DNA from 4 places in the Lysinibacillus sp. genome. Region 1 is predicted to be linked to each of the others. Evidence: riboswitches for the same ligand, from Rfam matches in the RefSeq annotation. Region 1 holds a riboswitch; each other region holds the start of a gene.
What was found. A riboswitch is a leader RNA that binds a small molecule or an ion and turns the genes downstream of it on or off. The one in region 1 is predicted to bind S-adenosylmethionine.
Positions count from the first base shown of each region.

Region 1 (4,386 bases):
TATGGCAATTGCCCTTAAAATCCATATTCCGAGCCCATTAGATTTAATAACATTTATATTTACACCGATTAGAGATTATATTTTGTCATTAAGCAAATAGAGAGAATGACTAAAAAAGGAAGGGATTCGATGGAAAAGGAAATCATTAGCTCAAGACAGTTTACAATTATTACCCTCCTTTATTCAATCGGTACAGCTATTTTAATTATTCCCGCTAGCATCACAAGTGCCGCTAAGCAAGATTCGTGGATTGCTGCCAGCATTGGGGTCATCCTCAGTTTACTGGTTATTAAATTATTTATGACGCTAGCCAACCAAACACCTTCTCTTAATTTTATTGAGGCAAACGAAAAAATACTCGGACCCTTTTTGGGGAAATTCACAGCCATTTGTTTCCTGATTCTAACCTTTCTTTCCGCTGGAGAATTACTCTATTTTATCGGGATATTCATGAAAACAGAAGTGATGCCGGAAACACCGACCATGGCGATTGCCTTGCTGTTTATTATTATCATTATGTATGCTGCCTATTTAGGCATTGAAACTTTTGCGCGGTCTGCAGAAATCCTCTTTCCGTTATTTGTCTTTATTTTTATTTTTTTTTGTTGTCTGTATTACCCCTCAGATTACGTTTGAAAATATTCAACCTGTACTCGAGGCAACAAAATCATCAATGTTTTATAGTATTATTCGTTTTATGAGTATTTTTTCCTTTCCATTAATTGTGTTATTAATGCTTTACCCTGCTGCGGTTAATGTACAGCAATCCGCGCAGAAAGGGTTTTATATTGGGACCATCTTAGGTGGATTTGTTTTAGTGACATTGATTGTGCTATCAATTCTTGTACTAGGTCCTGAAAATACGGCTTCTAGAACCTTTCCAAGCTATGCCTTAGCACAAAGAATATCGATAGGGAATTTTTTGCAGCGGATTGAGATTATAATGGCCTTTATGTGGATCTCATCCATTTATATTCGAACTTTTATGTATTTCTATACGACCGTTGTCGGCCTTGCCCAGATTTTAAAAATCAAGGATCATCGGCCTCTCATTATACCGATGGGGCTAATTGTTATTGGGCTTTCTCAAATAGTTCACCCAAACATTGTCCATTCGAACAAATATAATAATGAAATTTGGCCAATCTTTTCTTTTTTCATCACCATTCTATTACCGATCCTTTTACTAATTGTGGCGATTATTCGCAATCGCAAAGCGAAAGCTGAAACGAGCGAAATGCCCAAAGCAGAAACAAGCAATGACAATCAAAAAGTCTAATTTCTTTTAAATTAGCAAGAAATTAGACTTTTTATTTGAATCAAATATGATACTCAATTTCGTCAACAAAATCCCATTCATATGGTGTTTCTTGGTATACATAATAGTTCAACCAGTTCGAGAATAATAAATGGGTGTGGGCACGCCATGTATTAATAGGCTCTTTAGTTGGATCATCGTTTGGAAAGTAGTTTACGGGAACGGCGATATCAAGGCCCTTAGCCACATCACGACTGTATTCATCGGCTAGTGTTGTGGCATCATATTCCAGGTGACCTGTAATCATAATGTTTTTATTATCTTTTGATTGTACGATAAATACCCCTGCATCCTCCGAATAAGATAATAAGCGTAAATCTGGATGATTGCGTACATCGTCAATTGACACAGACGTATGGCGAGAATGAGGAGCGGTAAATAAATCACTAAAGCCCCGCACTAAATCTACCGTTAAATCGGTAATGACATGGGAATAGACACCAGAACATTTAGCTGAAAGCTCTACCTTTCCAATTCCATAGTGGTGATACAAAGCAGCCTGTGCTCCCCAACAAATATGTAATACGGATGTCACATTCTCTTTGGACCAATCCATAATTTCTGAAATTTCTTGCCAATAGTTGACCTCTTCAAAAGCCAATTTTTCTACTGGCGCCCCTGTAATAATCATGCCATCATAGCGTCGATGACGAATTTGGTTGAATGTCGTATAAAATAGCTGTAAATGAGATTTACTAACATTTTTTGATTCATGTGTGGCAGTGTTTAAAAACGTAATATTGACCTGTAACGGTGTATTCCCTAATAACCGTAATAATTGGAGTTCTGTTTTTTCTTTTTCCGGCATTAAATTTAAAATTAATATATTTAACGGACGAATTTGCTGTGTTTTCGCACGATCCTCTTCCATCACGAAGATTTTTTCCTCACGTAAATGTTCTCCAGCTGGTAAATTTTTCGGAATATTAATTGGCATCTTGCGTTCCCCTCTCTGTTTTCGCTCTCTTTTTCTAAAAATTAAAAAATCCCCCTCATTCCATACGAGATAGAATGAGAAGGATTTTTTTCACGTCCACTCTTATCTCTCAAAGGAATATCCTTTGTTGGAATTAGCACCTTTCTAACACATGTTAGAGGTTGCTGAAGCGTCATAGGGCCATATCCCTCAGCTTCTCTTGATAAGATTATTTAATTACCTTGAATTGTAACATGAACTAGTTAGAATATCAATAATTCATAGAATATTTTGTGATTCGCTATGCATGTTCTTTGTCCATTTGAAGTACACTAAGCTTGCTGTTAGTGGCTTTTCGATATTTAAAATTTATGGTAAACATGCCGTATTTATGTTACCATATAGCTTTAGTAAGAGAGAGGAACGTGAATAGTTTGATTAAAATTGAATTTCCAAAACCAGATGTAGTTATCCGTCAACGTGAACAAGAAGTAAAACCAGGTGATGTGCCAATCACACCTTATTTTGGCTTTATTGATTTCCATAAAATCACACGTGATAAAGGCGGCATTTTCTTATTCTATAATGACAAGAATGAGCTATTATTCGTTGGGAAAGCTCGTAAAATCCGTCAACGTATTAAAAAGCACTTTGAGGATAATGTATCACCGATGAAAAACCACCGTGATGAAGTGTTCAAAATTGAAGTCTATGAAGTAGAAGATCCAATGGAACGTGAAATTTACGAAACATATGCCATTAATACGTTCCGCTCCAAATACAATGTTGATAAAGTCTTTTATTAAGACAAATTACAAAAAGCCGAAATCTCATCAAAGTGAGATTTCGGTTTCTTTTTTCACAGGATGGTCATACGATCGATGGGTGTGTTTTGCTTGTTGATGAAGACCTCAATAAGGTTCTGTTCAGGGCTTTTCGATATTTTAAAAACATATGGTTGGGCCTCTTTTCGTTGCTCGCTGCCTTCATTAAGATGAATGATAAGTCTATTTTCCTCTACTTCCATACTTGCTAGTACATTCCCCTTTGAATAATAGACGAGATAATACGTCGCGTCATTTCATACAATAATTGAATATTGTCCTGAGAAACGATGTTTTTCTGAATATGTTCTGGTACGATAGGTAGTTCACGAATGCTGAGTGTAGTGGTAGGTGGCGTAGCATTACACGCTGCTAACATTAGTAGACACCCTAAACCTAGCAACACTAATTTATTCAGAATGCTCCCCTTTTCTCATCTTTATTCTAAGAAAAAACCTTTTCGCTCTTTCGCAATCCAATCCTCAAGCTCCTGATCATCGCGTTTTACTAGTCTATTGATAAGGACATCATGCCAAATATAATCCTCTAACAAATAGATATGGACAGGGTCATTAGTGATGAAGGCCGTTTCTTGCGCGGAAGGCGAGTGACCATAAATCATTTCCTGACCATCTACCGATAAAATAAACCAATGTGGAGTAGACGTTTTTTTCGTATAGTGTGTGGCCCTATGGCGGTCAATAGTCGCTAAATGTTCCTCTACATACAGTGTAATGCCATGCACAGGAATACGCTGTGACACTTCTTGAAGGTCTTGTCGTAGCGCATCGTACATATCTTCCCACATCGACAGAATCACTTTTTTCTTTGCTTTTCTTAAAAGTGACTGACAGTAATTGAGGATGGACTCCTTGCCCTTTAGCATCACGACTTTATGCTCCACTTCCTGAACATTTTCCTCTAGCTTTTCTAATTTCATACTTATCGACGAAAAATTTGATTGCCAGCGCTGCTCCATTTGCTGTAAAAATACGGACACGGGCATGGCTGAATAGGTCGTTTGTTCTGCGGTCTCTTCTTTCAACACGATCCCTTTTTCTACAAGGATATTTAAAATATCATACACTCTTGCACGCGGTATGCCAGAATTTTTGCTGACCTGATAGGCACTAACATGACTTTGTTGAACGAGTGCCGTATAGGCTTTTGCTTCATATTCTGTAAAACCCATATCTTTCAACTGGGTGATTAATTCCTCCATGTAATCCCTCCATTATCTTTATTATAGGCTACTGTTGTGAAGATTTGCCAATAAAAAAGTTAGGGTTTACAGCAGTAAATAAATTAGTTACTATTTCAGTAGTAAC
Region 1 covers NZ_DAMDAY010000036.1:21,176-25,561, forward strand. The annotation lists gene RT445_RS09950 (hypothetical protein) at 1-100, shown strand, start outside; partial or broken gene RT445_RS09955 (GerAB/ArcD/ProY family transporter) at 130-1,279, shown strand; gene metA (homoserine O-acetyltransferase MetA) at 1,320-2,255, opposite strand; SAM riboswitch class I at 2,355-2,464, opposite strand; gene RT445_RS09965 (nucleotide excision repair endonuclease) at 2,669-3,040, shown strand; gene RT445_RS09970 (hypothetical protein) at 3,267-3,437, opposite strand; gene RT445_RS09975 (TrmB family transcriptional regulator) at 3,498-4,280, opposite strand.

Region 2 (4,386 bases), on a different contig from region 1:
AATCGTGGAAAGCACTTGAAGACCTATATGAACAAGGCAAGATCAAAGCAATCGGTGTATGTAACTTTACTGTGGCACACTTGGAAAACTTATTATCATTTGCTCGTATTAAACCTGTTTTGAACCAAGTGGAATTCCACCCACGCTTACAACAAGTGGAGCTTCGTTCATTCTGTGACAAGCACCAAATTCAACTTGAAGCATGGGCACCTTTAATGCAAGGTGGTCTTCTTGAAGATGAAACGATTTCAAAAATTGCAACAAAATACGGAAAATCAAATGCTCAAGTTATTTTACGCTGGGATGTACAAAATGGAGTGATTACAATTCCAAAATCAGTACGTAGAGAGCGTATGATGCAAAACGCTGATATCTTTGACTTTACTTTAACAGACGAAGAAATGGCATTAATCAATGAGATGAATCGTGAACAACGTGTTGGTCCAAATCCAGATGAATTTGACTTTGCTCTATAAGCATTAAAAAGAGGAAAGAGACTGTCTTGTATGTGACAGTCTCTTTCTCCCTCATTATGATGTTTGCTGCATAGCGATATCTTCATCGCGTTGTTTTAACAGAACATCTTCACCTTTATCCTTTAGTAATTCAACATGCTTTTCGCCCCAAGTGCAAAGCATATTCAAAATAGGCTCCATCCCTTGTCCATAGGAAGTCAATGAATATTCCACTTTAGGCGGTACTTGATTGAAGACCTTGCGATGGATTAAACCAGCTTGCTCTAACTCTCTTAATTGACTTGTAAGCATTTTTTGGGAAATGCCTGGAATCAATCGTCGAAATTCATTTGTTCGAATTTCACCATGGTGGTTCAAATGGCAAAGAATGACCGGTTTCCATTTACCACCAATAACTTCAAGCGTAGCTTCAACACCTATATTATAAATTTTTTGCATTGTAAACCCCCGTAATATTCAAAAGTAACTAAAAGTACTCTACACAACTTTTAGGCATGCATGAATATTACTACACATACTAAAAAAAATCAAAGGAGATATTAGTAAAATGTCACAATCAAAAAAGCCAAATGCAAAATTGACATTGCTAGCACTTGCAATCAGTGCATTTGGTATAGGGTCCACTGAATTTATCAGTGTTGGACTTTTACCATTAATTACAGATGATTTTGGTATATCTTTAAGCACTGCCGGTTTAACCGTTTCTATATACGCACTAGGTGTCACTGTTGGTGCTCCATTATTAACAGCCTTAACATCTCGTCTTAGTCGAAAAACAGTTTTATTGCTTGTTATGACCATTTTTATAGCGGGGAATTTAACTGCAGCTATCGCACCAATTTTTTCTATACTGATAATAGGTCGTATTATTTCAGCATTAGCTCATGGTGTGTTTATGTCGATCGCCTCTGTTATAGCAGCTGATGTAGTTGAACCAAATAAACGAGCAAGCGCGATTGCCTTTATGTTTACAGGCTTAACGCTAGCTACTGTGACCGGTGTTCCACTTGGTACATTTATTGGACAAGTAACAGACTGGCGTATGTCGTTCATTTTTATCGTCATTATAGGCATTATCGGTTTAATTAGTAATGCTTTACTAGTACCTAACCAATTATCAAAAGGTAATCCTATTTCTTTACGTGATATTGGCAAAGTATTAGGCAATATTCGCATGTTATTAATCCTTTTCATTACAGCTATTGGATATGGTGGGGCCTTTGTAGTCTATACGTATGTTTCACCTATTTTAGAGCAATATATGGGCTATTCCCCACATGCAGTAGTAATTATATTAGTTGTCTATGGTATTTGCGTTGCTATTGGTAATACATTAGGAGGCCATTTTGCTAACCAAAATCCGCTACGTTCCATCTTTATAATTTTTGTTGGACTTGCCTTAGCGTTACTTGGTATTGGCTTCACTCTTGAATCACCGATTATCGGTTTAGTCATGGTACTGACAATGGGATTATTTATGTTCATGAATGTCCCAGGATTACAGTTATATGCTGTTCTACTGTCTGAAAAATATGTGCCGTCAGCTATTTCTATGGCTTCAGCATTAAACATTTCTGCTTTTAACATTGGTATATTTTTAGGATCCTATATTGGAGGTTTTATTATTCGCCATCAATCATTAGCACATACGCCTCTTTATGGATTCCTAATGGTTATGCTAGCAGCGATTGTTACATTATTATGGTTGCTTTTCGATAATAAAAAACAATAATATTGTTAGTCCGTTTATCTAGCATTTACTTGATATTTTGGTAATTTAACATCGGTATATATACAATATTGATAAAAAGGAAGCTCCCTGTGGCTTCCTTTTTGTGTTATAAGTAAGACAAGAATGGAGTTACACCTAAATTCGCTTGAATACATAAGATAAGATATCAGCTATAGGATAGGAGGAATTCCATTGTATTACAATCCTTATCCGTATTTCGTTCATCCCTATCATTACTCAGCGCCACCAATTGCCAACCACCTTGCTGTAAGATCCTTTCCCCAACATCTTGCAATGCCGACCAACAATCCCTTTCCACCTGTTGATACACATAAATTAAAATCATCGGTTACACGGATAAAGGCAATTATGCAGCAAGCCCAATTACTGACGGATAAAATTGAAAGCTCCCAGCAATTTGCCCATGATTTAATGAATGCAGCACAACTTTCAAATAAAGCAGAAGTGGAGAAATTAATTTCATCCACAGGTATTACGATGAAATTCGAAACGAACTATACACCTGATAGTTTTAGAATACGTCTAATTGATAATGGCTGTTGTGGTGTCATATTGAATTTAAATTGGTGAAAAAAACCCTAACCTTGTATCCCTATTGAACTTGTAAACTATAGAAAACTATGATAAAGTGTTTGTATTATTATTTCTGAAAATTCTTATATTTTTCTTATCAAGAGAGACGGAGGGATTGGCCCGATGAAGTCTCAGCAACCAGCTCAACAGTATGGTGCTAATTCCAATTGGCCTAATTCCAAAGCCTTGAAGATGAGAAGATGAACTACCGTTGTTTATTCAGGAGTCCTCTTCTATAGGGGGCTCTTTTTTTACTACTATTTTAAGAAAGCAGGGAAAACGATGCCTAATGAATTATTACAATCATTACAATTATTAAAATCTAAACAATGGGTCGATTTAACACATACATTCGGCCCTAACTCACCCCATTTTTTCATGTTCGAAGATGCAAAATTTGAAACATTATTCTCTCACGATGATGGGTTCTTTGCACAACAGTTCACTTTCCCTGGTCAATATGGTACGCATATCGACCCACCCATTCATTTTGTGCGAGACACACGGTACCTTGAAGAGCTCGATTTAAAAGAGCTTGTTCTTCCCCTTGTTGTCATTGATAAGTCCGAAGAAGCTGCTAGCAATCATGATTTTTCTTTAAGTGTTCAAGATATACTTGAGTTTGAAGCACAGCACGGAAAAATTGAGGCAGGTACCTTTGTAGCGCTACGTACCGATTGGAGTAAACGTTGGCCAGATAAGGAAGCATTCAGCAATAAAGATGCGGAAGGGTATAACCATATTCCAGGTTGGGGCTTAGAGGCTTTACAATTTTTACTGACGGAACGTAAAGTTAGTGCGATTGGTCACGAAACATTCGATACTGATTCAGCAGCTGATTTTCGTAAAAATGGCAAACTAGATGGTGAATACTTTGTGCTCGAACAAGACACTTATCAAATTGAGTTAATGACTAATTTAGACAAGCTACCTGCAACAGGTGCAATTATTTTTAATATTGTACCTAAACCAGAAAAAGCATCTGGATTCCCTGTTCGCTCCTTTGCTATTTTGCCATAACTTAAAAGTCGGTATAGAGATACCGACTTTTATTTTTGTACATTTCTTTTTTTGAATATAAAGTAAACGACGAACATTAATAGAACAAATAATAGGATGAGATACATACTATAATGGGATAAGTAGTAACCAACAAACCGCCATTTCTCTCCAAGCATTTTCCCTAACGTTATAAATGTGAATGTCCAGATAAATGCTCCTGTATAGGCAAAGAACGCAAACTTTTTATATGGATAATTATTAATAGCCGCAATATACGCTGTTATGTGGCGGACACCAGGGATAAAATAGCCTATTAACAATAAGATAGGTCCAATTTTGGCAAACATTTTTTTCGTAAAATCAATTTTTTGTTCAGTTATATGAATTTTTGGCCCATACTTTTGTAGTAATGGTAAGCCAAATCGATAACCAATATAGTAGCTTAAAGTAATACCTCCAACTGCGCCAATCATGGCACTTACTAATGCAGGGATATGTTCAAGGCTTTCCCGATAAACACTATAACCTACATATGTTAAGAAAACCTCATCAGGAAGTGGCAATCCAACTATACCTCCAATT
Region 2 covers NZ_DAMDAY010000008.1:31,097-35,482, reverse strand. The annotation lists gene RT445_RS03670 (aldo/keto reductase) at 1-476, shown strand, start outside; gene RT445_RS03665 (winged helix-turn-helix transcriptional regulator) at 531-914, opposite strand; gene RT445_RS03660 (MFS transporter) at 1,024-2,208, shown strand; gene RT445_RS03655 (YuzC family spore coat inner layer protein) at 2,401-2,799, shown strand; SAM riboswitch class I at 2,894-3,001, shown strand; gene RT445_RS03650 (cyclase family protein) at 3,085-3,822, shown strand; gene RT445_RS03645 (DedA family protein) at 3,852-4,386, opposite strand, start outside.
Region 2: another riboswitch for S-adenosylmethionine. It lies ahead of RT445_RS03650 (cyclase family protein); the one in region 1 lies ahead of metA (homoserine O-acetyltransferase MetA).

Region 3 (4,386 bases), on a different contig from region 1:
TTTTTCGAAGGGGTTTACCAGAGAAAGAGACCCCTTCATTTAACTGCTTAATTAATTGGATTAGCTCCATCGAGGATACATCATAAACGCTTGTCGCACCTGGGAAGTCCCCAACTTTTGTTGGATCACCCGTAACAGCTAAGACATCATGAATTCCTAAAGCATTTAATCCCATTAAATGTGATTGCAGACCGATTAAATTACGATCTCGACATGTAATATGTGTTAGAGGACGTACGCCATGTGTATTCTTCAACAATGCTCCCATTGCAATATTGCTAATACGAGGAGAGGCTAGAGAATTGTCTGCCATCATGACTACATCTGCGCCAGCATCATACAATTGTTTTGCTCCTACAAGGAATCCATCAATTTCTAAATGTCTAGGTGTATCCAGTTCTACAATGACAGATCGTTCACGTTTTACTTTTTCATGAAGAGGCTCATACTTAGGAGGCTCTGCTTCTCGAACGATCTCAATCTTTTCAGGTTTCGCATGCTTTTCATGAACGGGTGATAACTCCTCTAAATATTTTTTTGCTGCCGCTATATGCTTTGGTGTCGTACCACAGCAGCCCCCAATCAAGCGTACCCCTTGATCACGTAGTTCTACTGCTGCTCGACCAAAATAATCAGCCTCCGATTCATAAACGACACGCCCATCTTCTAAGTCAAGAAGTGAAGCGTTCGGATAAGCTGACATAAATGCCTTTTCAGGAAGTTCTACGCCTTCAAATGCTTGTATTGTATGATGTGGGCCTAGCCGGCAATTGACACCAACGATATCTGCACCAAGTGTTTCTAGCTCATGCAAAGCATTATTTAAAGACATTCCATTTTGTAAAACACCAGGCTCATGCATAGATACTTGTGCAATAAGTGGTAACATTGTTTTTGCACGTAACATTTTTAATGTTGCAGTTAATTCTTCAAAATCATAATAGGTTTCAAGTAAGAGGCCATCTGGATTTCCTGCAAGTAAAACACTTGCTTGTTCCTCTACAGTCGCTAATATTTCCTCTAGTGTTGCATCACTTTTTCGGATACCACGAATACCTCCTATTGTCCCTAAAACAAATTGACCTCCATCTGCAGCTGCTCGCTTAGCAATTGTAATAGCTGCTTCATTAAATTGTTGAACGCGTGATTCTAATCCATAGCGAGCTAATTTGATGGCATTTGCACCGTACGTATTCGTTTGAATGATGTCAGCACCAGCCGCAATATATTCTCTATGAATCTTTTCAATTAACTCTGGTCTCTGCACATTCATTTCCTCATGGCAATATTCCAATCCATAGCCATAAAGAACTGTGCCTATTGCACCATCCGCCGTCAATACATGCGTGTTTAACTTCTCAAGCAATCCCATAAAACTAGCCTCTCTTCCTATGTCTCTGTATAATAAAAAGCCTTCTTTCATAAAAAAGAAGGCTTTAACGATTCAGCATTGTTGTTCCTTCTCATCTTCGACTCAACGGTCTTCTGGATTTAGCACCTGACAATAAGTTGGTTGCTGAAGCTTCAATGGGCCAGTCCCTCTGCTTCTCTTGATAAGAATTAAGTATGAATTTTTTAAATAATTAAAAGAATCATATCGTTTACTGACGAATGAGTCAAGAGTATTTCACGTAACAAAGTAATTTTTAACTTAAAATCTTAGAAACTGGATAGTTCCTCTGCAAGCTCCTCACCAATTTTTTTCCCATTTTGAATGCAAGCTCCGATACCTACACCAAAATATGAACAGCCTGCTATAGCTAAATTTGGATAGTTTTTGTTCAGTTCCTGAAGCAACCCTTGTAACGCTTCTCTGTGAGCTAAGTCGTATTTAGGCATTTGATCAATCCATTTTGTTACATTTACTACGGTTGGATCCTCTTCTATTCCCAAGCTCTTTCGAACATCCTCTAAAGCAACGGTTACCAATTCTTCATCAGTCATGGTACGTAGTTGTTCATACGCTGGGTTAATACTCTTATAGAAGAGTCGTACAAGTAATTTATTGTCTCTCGATGTATGCTTCCATTTACGACTTGTCCAAGTTGCTGCATTACAAGTAACGTTAGAATTATGAGAGACAATATAGCCCGTTCCATCTGCTGGCAATTTCGCGTCTGGTACATCGAAGCCTAAGTATATGGTAATGGCTGACGCAGTAGTAAATTGATTAAAATAACGGTTTAATGATTCATCCTTCATGAGGCTTTGAACAGCTTCATTCGGTAGTGCAAGCACAACATAATCTGCTCCGATATTTTCACCATTTGCTAATGAAATTGTATAGCGGTCTTCCTGTTTTTGAACATGTAAAGTAGCGACACCCTTGATAATTTCAACATTGGTTAATGTTTGCTCAAGTCGATCGATTAAAGAAGTTAAACCATTTTTAAATGATATAAATTTTTTATTGGCAGCTTTAACAAATTGCTCACGGTTCGCATCAAAACCTTTAATGATACTTCCATAATCATTCTTATAATCAATTAAATACGGTAAAGTAGAAGCAATTGAAAGCTGATGTAAATCACCTGAATACACACCTGCTAGAACTGGTGCAATTTGGTTTTTTACTAGTTCCTCTCCTAAATAGTAGGTTAAGAACTCGCCAATTGAACTTTCCTTTGTAAAGCCTTTGTTTGGTAATGTCAAATCCTTTAATGCTTCCTGCTTTCCTTGCTCTGATATTAATGTGCTTTCCTCTAAGGATGCCAAGCTCATTGGAATACCAAATGTAGAATCAGCTGGAATAGCATGTAGTTCATTATTTGTGTAAATATAAGAAATGCCGGTTTCGTTATAAACTAGATTATCTTCAAAATCAAGCTCCTGCACTAGCTCCATAACACCTTTATGGCGAGCGACAATAGAATCAGCACCTGTTTCCATAATAAATCCTTCTTCATATGCCGAATGTAACTTACCACCTAGATATGTATTTTTCTCTACAAGTACTAGACGAACATCTAGATTATTCTCCTTCACTTGACGTTGTAAGTAATGCATTGTGCATAATCCTGTAATTCCGCCACCTAATACAACAACTGTTTTCATATAAACCGCCCCTATTATTAGTTCTTTCTACAGTATAAACCTATTTTCATTGAAAATTGCATTCAACCCTTTACAAATTTAGCAAAAATAGAACTATCCCTTTAGGAGATAGCTCTAGCCAACATATATATTAATAGGTACTATAGTGTTAATTACGCCTAATACATTGTAGTAAATACTAACCGTCTATACTTTTAAATTTTGCGCAAAGGTCGCTAATTTTTCTGCCGAATTCGTTACTTCTGTAAATGATGTCCCTAACTCACCTAATATACCTACGATTGCTTATATTTTTGTTGCCATGCAATCATTTTGTTCTTTTGCTTCAGTCATGGCATCTAGTATACTCGTAAACTGGCCTTCTGTTTGCAACATATTTTCCTCACCAGACGCTACTTCTCCTTGAATATTCGTCAAAGAATACTCTAATTTCTCAGTCCGTTCGCTTGTTTTTTTCAATAACAAAGCAACCGCTGTTACAGATTCTTTTGTTTGAATAGATAACTTTCGAACTTCGTCTGCTACTACACTAAATCCTTTTCCAGCCTCTCCAGCTCGAGCCGCTTCAATAGCTGCATTCAAAGCTAACAGATTAGTTTGATTCGCAATAGTAGTAACAACACTCATGATTGTCTCCATTTCTCTAGACATACCTGATAATTGTTCTATATTTTCTTCAATATCATGAAGTGAATGAATAATATTATGCATATTTTGTGATTGATTTTTTAAACGTTCCCGTCCTGCAAGTGCTTCATTTTCAGCTAAAGTCGATACATCAAGCGATTTTTTGGCCAATTTTTTAATCTCATCAGACTGCTTGCTGAGACAGCAAAAAGAATGATTGGTTTCCTGAGATATTGTGGCAAGCTCTTCAGAAGAACGTACAATTTGTTGTTCAATTGCGACTCTCTCATGCTCCATGCTTTCTTTCATTTCTTCAACAGTATTTTCAAAAGCTTCTAAGACGAGCTGTTGCTCAAAGTTACAAATTTTCGATATAGCTCTTATTGTATTGAACTGATCATAAGGATACTCTATATTTTTTTCAACTAAATCAATAAATGAAATAGATAAATCTTGGAATGCGCAAATATACCATTGTGTTCTTAGTCCAATGTGGACATGTACCTTCGCAATTTTTACACGCCTTAGATAGAACTCCTCATCAATTATTCCATTAAACATTTCGATAATATGCTTCCGTAACGTTACTTTAAGCTTTTCTACAGAACTATGTTGACTAATAATATCTACCAAATGATGCTCTGTTCCTATCATGTTATAAAAGCGGTTTACGATGTGATCTACATTGTCCATAACATATGGCTG
Region 3 covers NZ_DAMDAY010000011.1:16,384-20,769, forward strand. The annotation lists gene RT445_RS04625 (bifunctional homocysteine S-methyltransferase/methylenetetrahydrofolate reductase) at 1-1,372, opposite strand, end outside; SAM riboswitch class I at 1,461-1,560, opposite strand; gene RT445_RS04630 (protoporphyrinogen oxidase) at 1,660-3,054, opposite strand; gene RT445_RS04635 (protoglobin domain-containing protein) at 3,340-4,386, opposite strand, start outside.
Region 3: another riboswitch for S-adenosylmethionine. It lies ahead of RT445_RS04625 (bifunctional homocysteine S-methyltransferase/methylenetetrahydrofolate reductase); the one in region 1 lies ahead of metA (homoserine O-acetyltransferase MetA).

Region 4 (4,386 bases), on a different contig from region 1:
TTATCAATAGCAAAGTTAGAGTTGATTAATACTGCATCACCTTCGTCATTTTCATACATTTGTACAAGCATTTCTGGTGCAGTATTCGCATCGAATTTAAAGTTTTTAGGATTTTCTTCAATATCCTTTAATTCAGCTGCTGTTTTATCAATACCCTCTTTTAGTTTAATTAAGCCTTTTGCTTCTAATAATGATAGCATACGACCATGGTCGGATACTGAATTAGAAAGTAAAATTGTTGCTCCTTCAGGAAGGTCCTCTAATGATTTATATTTTTTAGAGTAAATACCGATTGGTTCAATATGAACGCCACCTGCATTAACGAAATCATAGCCATTGTCTTTAATTTGTAACTCTAAGTAAGGAATATGTTGGAAATAGTTTGCATCAATTTCTTCTGACTCTAAATCTTGGTTTGGCAAAACATAATCTGTATATGGTTCAATCTCAAGATCAATACCTTCTTTTGCTAAAATCGGTTTTGCCTTTTCTAAAATAACAGCATGTGGTGTGTTAGAAGCACCTACTTTTAATGTTACGTTTTCTTTGCTATCTGATTGATCATCTGATGCTGAATTTGCATCTTCTTTTTTATCAGTACCACAAGCTGCTAAAGCTAGGACAAGTATTGATAAAAATAATCCTGCCAATAATTTCTTCATTTATGACACTCCCTTTTACTTTGTTTGAAATATGTTAGCGGTAAGAACCGGAATAACCTCTAATGTCTTTCTAGCGTTTATCGATTTTATCGGTAATGACATCACCAATCCATTGAATGATAAATACAACTACTAAGATCAAAATAGTTGCCATTAATGTCACATCTTGGCGATTTCGTTGGAAGCCATCAAGGAAAGCTAAGTTTCCAAGACCACCTGCACCGATAATCCCTGCCATTGCAGTATAACCAACAAGTGCTACAGCCGTTACGGTAATACCAGAAATCAGAGCTGGTAATGATTCAGGGATTAGGACTTTCCAAATAATTGTGGACGTTTTAGCCCCCATTGAACGAGCTGCTTCAATGACACCTTTATCAATTTCGCGTAATGCAATTAAAACCATACGAGCGTAAAATGGAGCTGCACCGATAATTAAGGCTGGTAAAGCCGCATTTGCTCCGCGAATTGTCCCAAGTAAAAACTTCGTAAATGGAATTAATAAAATAATTAATACGATAAATGGAATGGAACGGAATATATTAACGAGTGACCCCGTTAAAAAGTTAACAATTTTATTAGCCCATAACTGATTAGGACTTGTTAAAAATAGCAAGATACCAATAACCAATCCAAGAATAAATGTGACAAATGTTGAAATAGCTGTCATATACAATGTTTCATACGTAGCTTGCCACATATTTTCCCAGTCTACGTTCGGAAAGAGATTAGTTAGCATTTGCGATCACCTCCGTTTGAACTTCGACTGTATTTAAATAATGTAGGGCATCAGCCACATTTTCCTTAGAACCATCAATTTGCACAATAAGTGTACCGTATGCTCCATTTTTCGTTTGCGAAATATTGCCATGAACAATGCTTACTTCCACATCGAATTTTTTAACAAGATGTGAAATGACGGGCTGTTCCGTTTTTTCACCAACAAAGATCAGCTTGACAAGTTGACCAGTTGGGTAGTTTGCTTTGATCTGTTCCACTGTATCCTTTGTTTCTTTTGTGTCGGTAATCTGGGCTACAAATTTCTTAGTAATAGCTGCTTGTGGTGCTTGGAAAACTTGCAACACCTCACCACGCTCTACAATTTCACCAGCCTCCATTACGGCTACACGATGACATATTTTACGGATAACGTGCATTTCATGGGTAATCAATACGATCGTTAACCCTAAACGTTCATTGATATCAACTAGTAAGTCAAGAATAGCATCTGTCGTTTCAGGATCCAGTGCAGATGTCGCCTCATCACATAGTAAAACTTCTGGATTATTAGCTAATGCTCGTGCAATCCCAACTCGCTGCTTTTGACCACCTGAAAGCTGTGATGGGTATGCCTTATCACGTCCTTCTAAACCTACAAGTGAGATTAACTCCTTCACACGGGCTTCTCGTTGAGCTTTTGGAACACCTGCAATTTCCAGAGGGAAAGCGATGTTTTCAGCAACTGTTCTAGACCAAAGTAAATTGAAATGCTGGAAGATCATACTTACCTTTTGTCTAGCAGCTCTTAACTTTTGCCCTTTAATGGATGAAAATTCTAGATTGTTTACTGTTACCGTTCCTGTTGTCGGTTTCTCTAATCCATTTAATAAACGAATCATGGTACTTTTACCGGCACCACTATAGCCGATGATGCCAAAGATTTCACCTTTATTTATAGTAAGGTTGACGTCTTTGACTGCCGTTAATTCGCCATTTGCTGTTTTGTATTTCTTCGTAATATTTTGAAGCTGAATCATAGCGAATACTCCTTTTCTTATATAAAAAAACCCCTTCACTCATAGACAAGTAGAAGGGGTCACGTATGATACGTTAAACCGTTCTCTCATCTTTCAAAGAAAAATCTTTGGGTGATTTGGCACCTTTTCACATGGTGATGGTTGCCGGGCTTCATAGGGCACTTCCCTCCGCCGCTCTTCATAAGAGTTCGATATATTTAATGTTTTAGTAATATATTTGATACTTTACCACGCTAGTAATGTTCAGTCAATTGATTTTTTTAACAATTCGTACAAAAAAGGTACAGATTGAAAAGCATAAATTTTATCTGTCACTTTCCCGCCATCAGTAACAAGTAAACATGGGACACTTTCAATTTGATGCTCATAAGCAATCTGCTCTAGAAAGTTGATATTTGCTTTGCCAATTTGAAGCTGTGGCAGCAATTGTTCAATAACTGACAGCATTTTTGATGCCACCGCACATGTTCCACACATCGGTGTATATAAATAAAATGCAGCTTTTTCACCCGACTGTATAGCCGCTTCCCACTGCTCTTTTGACCATTCTTCCATTGATTTCACGCAACCTTACAAAATATATTCATTATGGATTGAGAAATGAGCGCGCAATAAAATCATCGCTAACACTTTTCTTGGTGTTGTCTCTACTTCCTTATATGTTGGCATTGTACGTAAATGCTCAGCCTCTGGATAATGTCTGTCCATTAATGCACGTAGCTTATCGCCAGACGTATCTGCATCAAAAAAAGTGAAAAGCTCACAGCCCTCATAAGGATCGAGTAGCTCTTCTAATTGATGCACACCAATTGTACCATTCGTACAAAGTATTGTAACATTCTCATTTAAAATAGGCTCAATTTGTAGCTTATCTGAGCGTCCTTCTACGATCAAGCATTTTCCCTCGAACATTACGCCACCTCCAATTAGACATCCCCACTTATAAGTCATTATATAACAAAAAACGCCGGTAGTTTCCGACGTTTTTCGATTATAGCTTGTCTTATTCAGCGATCATTTCTTCGTATTGCTCTGCTGTCATAAGTTTTTCAACTTCAGATGCATCAGCAGGCTCAACAACGATCATCCATGCTTTTTCATATGGTGATTCATTAACGAATTCTGGGCTATCTTCTAAATCTGCATTGACTTCAACTACAGTACCTGAGATTGGTGCATATAATTCAGAAACAGTTTTAACTGATTCTACGCTACCGAATGGATCATCTGTTTTGATTTCGTCGCCAACCTGTGGAAGCTCAACGAAAACGATATCTCCTAATTCAGATTGTGCGAAGTGAGTAATACCAATACGTACTTTTCCATCTTCTACTTTTACCCATTCATGTTCTTCAGAGTATCGTAAGTCTTTAGGTGTGCTCATGCAATAAACCCCTCCATAAATATGTAATATATTCACTTTCAGTGTGCCATACTTCTCCTATAAAAACAAGATTCAATTACACCTCTAGGTAATTGAAAGCATATTTTTTCGAGTTCGCTTCAAAAATTAGAAACATCCATCGGAGACATTATTTTCATTCAGATCATGCCTTACACTTCCAAATAGAGGTAAGCCCTTTATCACGATCAAGACGGCTATTTCCAAGTTTGCTCAAAATCAGCTTCTTTAAACCCTAACGTTACTTTTTTTCCATCAGTCACGATAGGTCGTTTAATTAACATACCATCAGAAGCAAGTAGCTCAAGCTGTTCCTCTTCCGTCATATCAGCCAACTTGTCCTTTAAACCAAGCTCACGATATTTCATACCAGATGTATTAAAAAACTTCTTTAAAGGCATTCCACTTGCCTGCCATAAAGCTGTTATTTCTTCCTTTGTAGGTGGTTGCTCTACAATGTGTACCTCTTCATAGGAAACTTCATGATCATTTAACCACTTTTGCGCTTTTTTACATGTTGTACATTTAGGGTAATGGATAAATTGAATAGTCATTAATATGCTCC
Region 4 covers NZ_DAMDAY010000083.1:7,096-11,481, forward strand. The annotation lists gene RT445_RS16215 (MetQ/NlpA family ABC transporter substrate-binding protein) at 1-662, opposite strand, end outside; gene RT445_RS16220 (methionine ABC transporter permease) at 733-1,401, opposite strand; gene RT445_RS16225 (methionine ABC transporter ATP-binding protein) at 1,391-2,419, opposite strand; SAM riboswitch class I at 2,503-2,606, opposite strand; gene RT445_RS16230 (thioredoxin family protein) at 2,663-2,974, opposite strand; gene RT445_RS16235 (toprim domain-containing protein) at 2,990-3,331, opposite strand; gene gcvH (glycine cleavage system protein GcvH) at 3,423-3,803, opposite strand; gene RT445_RS16245 (arsenate reductase family protein) at 4,019-4,375, opposite strand.
Region 4: another riboswitch for S-adenosylmethionine. It lies ahead of RT445_RS16225 (methionine ABC transporter ATP-binding protein); the one in region 1 lies ahead of metA (homoserine O-acetyltransferase MetA).